DNA from 2 places in the Pantoea sp. SGAir0184 genome. Region 2 is predicted to be linked to the other one. Evidence: predicted binding sites of a transcription regulator. Region 2 holds the regulator's gene; the other holds the start of a gene.
The links. The regulator Fur, encoded in region 2, represses iron uptake genes when iron is present. The targets are predictions, from matches to a motif close to ATAATAATGAGAACNACTATCAA.

Region 1 (4,437 bases), 680 kb from region 2:
GCCGCGCTGATTGGTGCCCTCGGTTCGTGGCTGTTACCGGCGCAGGCTGCCGCGGCGTTTGGCTGTGCCGCGACACTGCTTGGCGTCATGATGTGGCTGATGATGAAAGGATTACGGCGCTATCAGGCGCCCGCGCCCGTGCTGGCGCAGCAAACATCATGATTTGACGAACAGCTGATGCAGACGCGTCAGCAGATTGCTGGCGCTGTAGTAATCCAGCCGGAAGGTGTCGATGCCCAGCGCATAGACCTGCTTATCGCGCACCGCCGCGTTTTGTGCCAGGAACGGGTTGCTCAGCACTGACTGCGCGGTTTTGTCATCGCCAGCAAACAGCAGGAAGCTGTGACCGGTCAGGCTGGCGGCGAGATTCTCGCCCGAGAGCTGAATAATGTCTTTGCGCTGGCCCATGCTGTGCCCCTGTTGCGTGTCAGCCGGCGGCTGCGCCAGAGTAAAACCGAGCTGCTGCAGCAGTTTGCCCTGCGCCGATGCGGCGGTCCACAGATTCACTGCCCGGCCATCACCGTTCCATACCATCGCGGAGACCGGCTGCGGTGGCAGCGTAATAGCCTGCTTCAGCGCCGCTTCGCGATCGTCGAACTCTTTTACGCGCTGCGCCGCCTGTGCTTCATGGCCGGTGGCCTGCCCCAGCAGCGTAACCACATCCTGCCAGCTCTTATCGTCGTAGTTGACCACCAGCGTGGGTGCAATGGCGGACAGCTGACTGACCAGCTTCAGGGCGGAGTCATTACCGGTGGCGCTGACGATGATCAGATCCGGGGCTTGCGCCGCAATCGCCTCGGCGCTCGGTTCACCAATATACAGCCGCTTAACGTGGCGCTGCTTTGCCACCTCGCCCCACTGACGGAAGAAGCCCTGATCGTCGGCCAGGCGGCTTTTCGGTGCGGTCGCGCCTGAGGCGATGACCGGCGCGTCAATCGCCAGCAGCGAGCCGGTCAGCGTGACGCTGGTGGAGACAATGCGCTGCGGTGCCTGGTGAAGCGTTACCGTTCCGGTCGCGCCCTGTACGCTGCGCGGCCAGCCCTGGTCGGCCCGCGCTGTCCCTGACAGCGACTGGAAAATGAACAACAGGACAGCCATGCCCCATAAACCGCATTTATTCATAAGTTTTGATCCACCTTTTAGCTTAATGCCTGGCCCGGCGTCAGCCGCCGCTTACGTCTGACAGCACGGTAAATCCCGCGAATGGATTGACTCTTTGCCCCTTTCGACGTAGGTTACAGAGCCATAATAAAAATGATAATCATTCTTAATAATCTTATCATTTATAGGTGAAAATTATGGTGGAAAGCTCCACGTTTGAAAATGCCTGGCTGAAGGATTTTTCCGCGCTGTGCCGCGGTTTCCTTTTCACCTCGCCATGGCGCAGCCTGGCCACCCAGGGGTGCTATACCACGATCAACACGCCGGTGGGCGATGCCGCGCTGCTGCAGGGCGACTTTCAACAGCAGCTGCGCCAGCACTTTGCCGCGGCGAAAAAGCAGGGGATCGCCAATCCGCTGCTGGTGGGCGCGATTCCGTTTGACGTCAGCCAGCCAGCGTCGCTGTTCATACCCGAATCCTGGCAGAGCTTTAATCGCGCCGACCTGCAACAGGCGCTGCCGGTGCAGCAGAGCGATCTGCCGGCAGTGCGGCGGCGGACGGCAGTGCCAGACCACGCGGTATTTACCGGCATGGTGGCCGACGCCGTTGCCACCATCCAGCGCGGCGATCCGGACAAAGTGGTGCTGTCGCGCCTGATGGATATCGTCACGGAGCAGCCGGTGGATACCGCCGCGCTGATGCAGCGCGTGATCGCGCAAAATCCCAATAGCTACCATTTCCATCTGCCGCTGGCGGAAGGAGGCGCGCTGGTAGGCGCCAGCCCGGAACTGATGCTGCGCAAACAGGGGCGCGATTTCTCCTCCTGCCCGCTGGCCGGCTCGGCGCGCCGCCATCATGACGACGTCAGCGCCGATCGCGCGGCAGGTAACACCCTGATGGCGTCAGCCAAAGATCGCCACGAACATCAGCTGGTGACCGACGCGATGCGCAGCACGCTGCAGCCGCGTAGCCGCCTGCTGTCAGTGCCTACCGTGCCGTCGCTGATCACCACCGCCACGCTGTGGCATCTGGCGACGCAAATCGATGGCGAAGTGCAGGATGAGCGCGAAAACGCGCTGTCGCTGGCTGCGCTGCTGCACCCAACCCCTGCCCTGAGCGGCTTCCCGCACGCCCGCGCGCAGCAGCTGATTCAGCAGCTCGAACCCTTTGATCGCCAGCTGTTTGGCGGCATCGTCGGCTGGTGCGACAGCGAAGGCAACGGCGAATGGGTAGTGACCATTCGCTGCGGAACGGTAAACGGCACGCGCGTGCGGCTGTTTGCCGGCGCTGGCATCGTCGCCGACTCGCAACCGGAATCAGAATGGCGCGAAACGGGTGTGAAGCTGGACACCATGTTGCGCGCTTTTGGACTGCAATAAAGGAACAAGCATGAGCATTCCCTTCAGCCGCTGGCCGGCACATCTGGCCGCGCGCTACCGCGAAAAAGGCTACTGGATCGACGTGCCGCTGACCGACATCATCGACCGCCATCGCGAAAACGACGCTATCGCCGTGATCGACGGCCCTGTGCAGCTCAGCTACCGCCAGCTGGCGCAGCGCAGTGATAATCTGGCGGCGGCGCTGCAGCGGCGCGGTTTACAGCGCGGTGACACGGCGCTGGTGCAGCTCGGCAACGTGGCGGACTTTTACGTTACGCTGTTTGCCCTGTTTAAGCTGGGCGTGGTCCCGGTGTACGCGCTGTTCAGCCATCAGCGCACTGAACTGCTGGCCTATGCGCAGCAGATTGCACCGAAACTGCTGATCGCCGATCGCCAGCACGCGCTGTTTGCCAGCGACGACTTCATCGCCACGCTGTGCGAGGCGCAGCCCACGCTGCAGCAGGTGATCCTGCGTAACGACGCGCAGGCGGAAAATACGCTGGCGTCGCTGCAGGATGAAGCGGCTGGCGATTTTGTCGCGACACCGACGGCCGCCGATGAAGTGGCGTTTTTCCAGCTCTCCGGCGGCAGCACCGGCACGCCGAAGCTGATTCCGCGCACCCACAACGACTACTACTACAGCATTCGCGCCAGTGACGAGATTTGCCACATCAACGCCGACACGCGCTATCTGATCGCCCTGCCCGCGCCGCATAACTTTGCCATGAGTTCCCCCGGTTCGCTCGGGGTGTTCTATGCCGGCGGCCAGGTGATTCTCGCCGCGGATCCCAGCGCCACGCTCTGCTTCCCGCTGATTGAGCAGCACCAGGTGACCGATACCGGCCTGGTGCCGCCGGCGGTCAGCCTGTGGTTGCAGGCAATTCAGGAGTGGGGCAGCAATACAGCGCTGGCCTCGCTGCAGCGCATTCAGGTGGGCGGAGCCAAACTGGGCGAAACGCTGGCCGCACGCATTCAGCGTGAAATCGGCTGCCAGCTGCAGCAGGTGTTTGGCATGGCGGAAGGGCTGGTTAACTACACGCGCTTCGGCGATGACGAGCAAACCATTCTGACTACCCAGGGGCGGCCGATTTCGGACGATGACGAAGTGTGGGTGGCCGACGAGAACGGCAATCCGCTGCCGCCGGGCCAGGTGGGTCGCCTGATGACGCGCGGCCCTTACACCTTCCGGGGCTACTACAACAGCCCGGAGCACAATGCCGCCAGCTTCGACGCCAACGGTTTTTACTGCTCAGGCGATCTGATTGAGATCAACGCTCAGGGTTACATCACCGTACAGGGACGCGAAAAGGATCAGATCAACCGCGGTGGCGAGAAGATCGCCGCAGAAGAGATCGAAAACTTGCTGCTGCGCCATCCGGATGTGATCCACGCCGCGCTGGTGTCCATGCATGACGAGCTGATGGGTGAAAAGAGCTGTGCCTTCATTGTGGCGCGCCAGCCGGTGAAACCGGTCGCGCTGCGCCGCCATCTGCGCGAGCTGGGCATTGCCGAATTCAAACTTCCCGACCGCATTACCTGCGTCGACGCCCTGCCGCTGACCCCGGTGGGCAAAGTGGATAAAAAACGTTTACGCCAACAGCTTGCTGAGCAGACGCAAGCCTGATTTTTTCCGGAGATTGTAATGGCTATTCCAAAACTGACCTCTTATGCGCTGCCCGCCGCCACTGAGCTGCCGGCTAACAAAGTACAATGGGCGCTGGAGCCGCAGCGCGCGGCGCTGCTGATTCACGATATGCAGGCCTATTTCCTCAACTTCTGGGGCGAAGACAGCCCGCTGGTGAATCAGGTGGTGGAGAACATTGCCCGCCTGCGCGCTTACTGCAAAGCGCAGGGCATTCCGGTGTTCTATACCGCCCAGCCCAACCAGCAAAGCGATGAGGATCGCGCGCTGCTGAATGATATGTGGGGACCGGGGCTGAACAAACATCCGGATCAG
Region 2 (4,437 bases):
GACGCGACGCCACGATGAGATCTTCGCGGCAATCCGCGCGGTCAGCGCAGCTGGCGTCACGCGCCGCAGCGCTGCGGCCGACGTGATGCGTGAACACGTGCGCGAAGAAGGCGTGATTCAGTTCATTCTGAAATCCTTCCACGAAGGCGAATGGCGCTTCAACGTGCCGGTGTTATGGGACAATTATCCGGTGCTCTCCGGCTGGCAGGAGGTGCCCGCGTGGCCTCATCCGGCGCTGTTTATTCGCGGCGGTGATTCACCCTATCTGGACAATCAGCACCGTGATGCGCTGCTGCGCCAGTTCCCGCAGGCGCAGGCGCACATTATCAGCGGTGCTGGCCACTGGGTGCATGCCGAAAAACCCGATGCCGTACTGCGCGCGGTGCGCCGCTTTTTTAACCTGTAAAAGCAAAAGCTTGCTACGGGCGGTTTAGGGTTGGCGTCGCGCCGGGCGCTGGAGTATGATGTCGCGCTAAAAATTTGCCGCGGATGCTTTTTTCGCCGCGGTCGGGCCGATAAATGTTTAAATCGCGCAGCGCCTTTCCGCCGTTCGCGCCCACGCAGTTTCACAAACCATGGCAAAAGAACAGACAGATCGTACCACGCTCGATCTCTTCGCAGACGAGCGGCGTCCCGGTCGCCCTAAAACCAGTCCGCTGTCGCGCGATGAGCAGCTGCGCATTAATAAGCGCAACCAGCTGAAGCGCGACCGGGTGCGCGGCCTGCGCCGCGTTGAGCTGAAAATGTCCAGCGAAGCGGTCGACGCGCTTAATACGCTGGCCGAGCAGCAGAACATCAGCCGCAGTGAACTGATTGAACAAATGCTGCTGGCGCAGCTCAAACTGGCGTAACGTGCGCAGACCGCACGCTGGAACACAAACTCAGCGCTTTACACATTCCGCGCTTTTCGCCGGTCTGCTATCATTCGCATAACTGTGTCGTCTTCTGACTTACTTTCACAATCAGGATTTAAGAGGTTACTCACTCCATGGCAATCGTAGGCATTTTCTTCGGCAGCGATACCGGCAACACTGAAAACATTGCAAAAATGATCCAGAAACAACTGGGTAAAGATGTCGCCGAAGTGCATGACATTGCTAAGAGCACCAAAGAAGATCTCGAAGCATTCGATATTCTGCTGCTGGGTATTCCGACCTGGTACTACGGTGAAGCCCAGTGCGACTGGGATGACTTCTTCCCGACGCTGGAAGAGATTGATTTCAACGGTAAGCTGGTAGCGCTGTTTGGCTGCGGCGATCAGGAAGATTATGCCGAGTACTTCTGTGACGCGATGGGCACCATTCGCGACATCATTGAGCCAAACGGCGCAGTGATTGTGGGCCACTGGCCAACCGAAGGTTACCACTTCGAAGCCTCTAAAGGTCTGGCAGACGACAAACACTTCCTTGGCCTCGCCATCGATGAAGATCGTCAGCCTGAACTGACTAACGAGCGCGTCGACAAATGGGTTAAGCAGATCTTTGACGAGCTGCAGCTGCAGGCGATCATCGAAGCCTGATGCTTTCCTGTCCGATGTGGGCGCTGGCTCACATCGGGCAATGGAATTACCTATAAAAATAATAGCTACGGTTTTTTAACTTTTTCCCTCAATTCTGTAGAATACCCGCAACGGTCATCTGCTTATTCCTCGGGCATCAGACTGAGACTGCGCGAAAAGGAACATCGATCTGCACGATCCCGCTGAGGTTCACGACATTTCTCCTTACAGCATCCGGGGAATTGTCCGCCGCAGCCGGTTTTCATTTCGCAGGCTGAGCTCTATAATGAGACGCAAATGAGAATGCGCGTTGACCACACATTCAAGGCCTTTGCGCCGTAAGTGACTAGCAAAGTAACAGGACAATATCCGCATGACTGACAACAACTCCGCATTGAAAAAGGCTGGCCTGAAAGTCACGCTGCCCAGACTGAAGATTCTGGAAGTGCTTCAGGGACCCGGACCCGAGTCCCATCATGTCAGTGCGGAAGATTTGTACAAACGCCTGATCGACATGGGCGAAGAGATTGGTCTGGCGACGGTATACCGTGTTCTGAACCAGTTTGACGACGCCGGCATCGTGACGCGTCATAACTTCGAAGGCGGGAAATCCGTGTTCGAACTGACCCAGCAGCATCATCATGATCACCTGATTTGCCTCGACTGCGGCAAAGTGATCGAGTTTAGCGATGAATCTATCGAAACGCGTCAGCGTGAGATTGCGACACGCCACGGTATCAAACTCAGCAACCACAGCCTGTATCTGTACGGCCACTGTGCGCTGGGAGACTGCCGCGAAGACGAGACGCTCCACGATCAGTAATTGAATATGCTATGCAGTATAAAAAAACCGGTGCCAGGCACCGGTTTTTTTATGGCTGCGTTCAGGCGACCAGCGTTTCCTGCAAATAGCGCCAGCGCGGAACCGGCGTGCTGCAGTCCAGCACCGCCAGCGAAATGCGGGTCTGGTTGTTGCCGTTAAGCATTTGCAGTTCGTGATACTGAATGGTCACTTCCTGCTGCTGCTGGGAAATGATGGCATGCTCACTGGTGGCGATTCGCATCCCTTCCCGCTGCCCGTGCAGTTTGCGAAACAGGGTTTCAGTGTCATTGAGATCGAGCTGTTTGCCTTGCGGCGTCACCATTTTGAAGTCGGGATGAAAGTGCGACAGCAGCAGATCCATACTGTCATCGCTGCCTTCGGCCTGATTAAAAATACGTTCGATAAGCTGATGTAAAACCACCACGCTATGTTTGGCTTCCAGAGCGAGACTTGTCATTTTTCTTCCTTCGCTAACCCGCACAGCAACATTTAAGAGCGCATAGCCTACCTGAAAATAACGATTTCACACGGGTAAATTAGTTAATTTTATTAAAGTCAGATTAGTCGTAATCGCGCGTAATTACTGTTTTTTGTCTGGTTCAGCATAATCGATTCCCGTTTGCAGATAACGGGCAATAAAAAAGGGCGATTGCTCGCCCTTTGCTGATCATATCGTGCTATCAAGCAGTAAAATTATTCGCCGATTTTTGCCCAGGTATCACGCAGACCCACGGTGCGGTTGAACACCAGTTTCGACGGCTGCGAGTACACGCTGTCTGCGCAGAAGTAACCTTCGCGCTCAAACTGATACGGTGCCAGCGCGCTGGCGGCACGCAGACCCGGCTCAACGAAGCCCTGTTTGATCTCCAGCGAGTTCGGGTTAATGGTGGTGAGGAAATCCTCGGCCGCGCCCGGGTTTGGCACGCTGAACAGACGATCGTACAGACGGAATTCGGCAGGCAGCGCGTGAATCGCCGATACCCAATGGATAACGCCTTTCACCTTGCGGCCATCGGCCGGATCTTTGCTCAGGGTGTCGACATCGCAGGTAGCGTAGATGCAGGTGATGTTGCCGGCTTCATCTTTCGCCACGCGCTCGGCACGAATGACATAAGCGTTGCGCAGACGAACTTCTTTACCCAGCACCAGACGTTTGTACTGCTTGTTGGCCTCTTCACGGAAGTCGGCGCGATCGATCCACACCTCACGGCTGAACGGCACCTCACGCGTGCCCATCTCCGGCTTGTTCGGATGGTTCGGCATGCTGATGATTTCTTCATGCCCGGCCGGCAGGTTCTCGATCACCACTTTCAGCGGATCCAGCACCGCCATAGCGCGCGGCGCGTTCTCGTTGAGGTCGTCACGAATGCACGACTCCAGCGACGCCATCTCAACAATGTTGTCCTGCTTGGTCACACCAATACGGCGGCAGAATTCGCGGATTGACGCCGCGCTATAGCCACGACGGCGCAGACCGGATACGGTCAGCATGCGCGGATCGTCCCAGCCTTCAACAATCTTCTCGCTCACCAGCTGCGTCAGCTTACGCTTCGACATCACCGCATATTCCAGATTCAGGCGCGAAAACTCGTACTGACGCGGATGCACCGGAATAGTGATGTTATCCAGCACCCAGTCGTAGAGACGACGATTGTCCTGGAACTCCAGCGTACACAGGGAATGGGTGATGCCTTCCAGCGCATCGGAGATGCAGTGGGTAAAGTCGTACATCGGATAGATGCACCACTTGTTGCCAGTCTGGTGGTGTTCGGCAAATTTAATGCGGTACAGCACCGGATCGCGCATCACAATAAAGCTGGATGCCATGTCGATTTTGGCACGCAGACAGGCTTTGCCCTCTTCGAAGCCGCCATCACGCATCTTCTGGAACAGCGCCAGGTTCTCTTCCACACTGCGATCGCGATACGGGCTGTTTTTGCCCGGCGCGGTTAGCGTGCCGCGATATTCACGGATCTGCTCTGGCGACAGCTCATCAACGTAGGCCAGGCCTTTGTTGATCAGCTCAACCGCGTAGTTGAAGAGTTGGTCAAAGTAGTCAGAGGAGTAACGAATGTTGCCGCTCCACTCAAAGCCCAGCCATTGCACATCATTCTTG

Region 1: a site for Fur is predicted at 1,249-1,271, ahead of C1N60_RS17450 (isochorismate synthase). Genes of this name have one in related genera too.

Annotation. Positions count from the first base shown of each region.
Region 1 is NZ_CP028050.1:3,674,072-3,678,508, forward strand. Features, by position in the region: gene entS (enterobactin transporter EntS) at 1-162, shown strand, start outside; gene fepB (Fe2+-enterobactin ABC transporter substrate-binding protein) at 157-1,122, opposite strand; gene C1N60_RS17450 (isochorismate synthase) at 1,302-2,480, shown strand; gene C1N60_RS17455 ((2,3-dihydroxybenzoyl)adenylate synthase) at 2,491-4,104, shown strand; gene C1N60_RS17460 (isochorismatase family protein) at 4,123-4,437, shown strand, end outside.
Region 2 is NZ_CP028050.1:2,994,564-2,999,000, forward strand. Features, by position in the region: gene ybfF (esterase) at 1-406, shown strand, start outside; gene ybfE (LexA regulated protein) at 576-851, shown strand; gene fldA (flavodoxin FldA) at 989-1,519, shown strand; gene fur (ferric iron uptake transcriptional regulator) at 1,872-2,321, shown strand; gene C1N60_RS14210 (hypothetical protein) at 2,383-2,778, opposite strand; gene glnS (glutamine--tRNA ligase) at 3,015-4,437, opposite strand, start outside.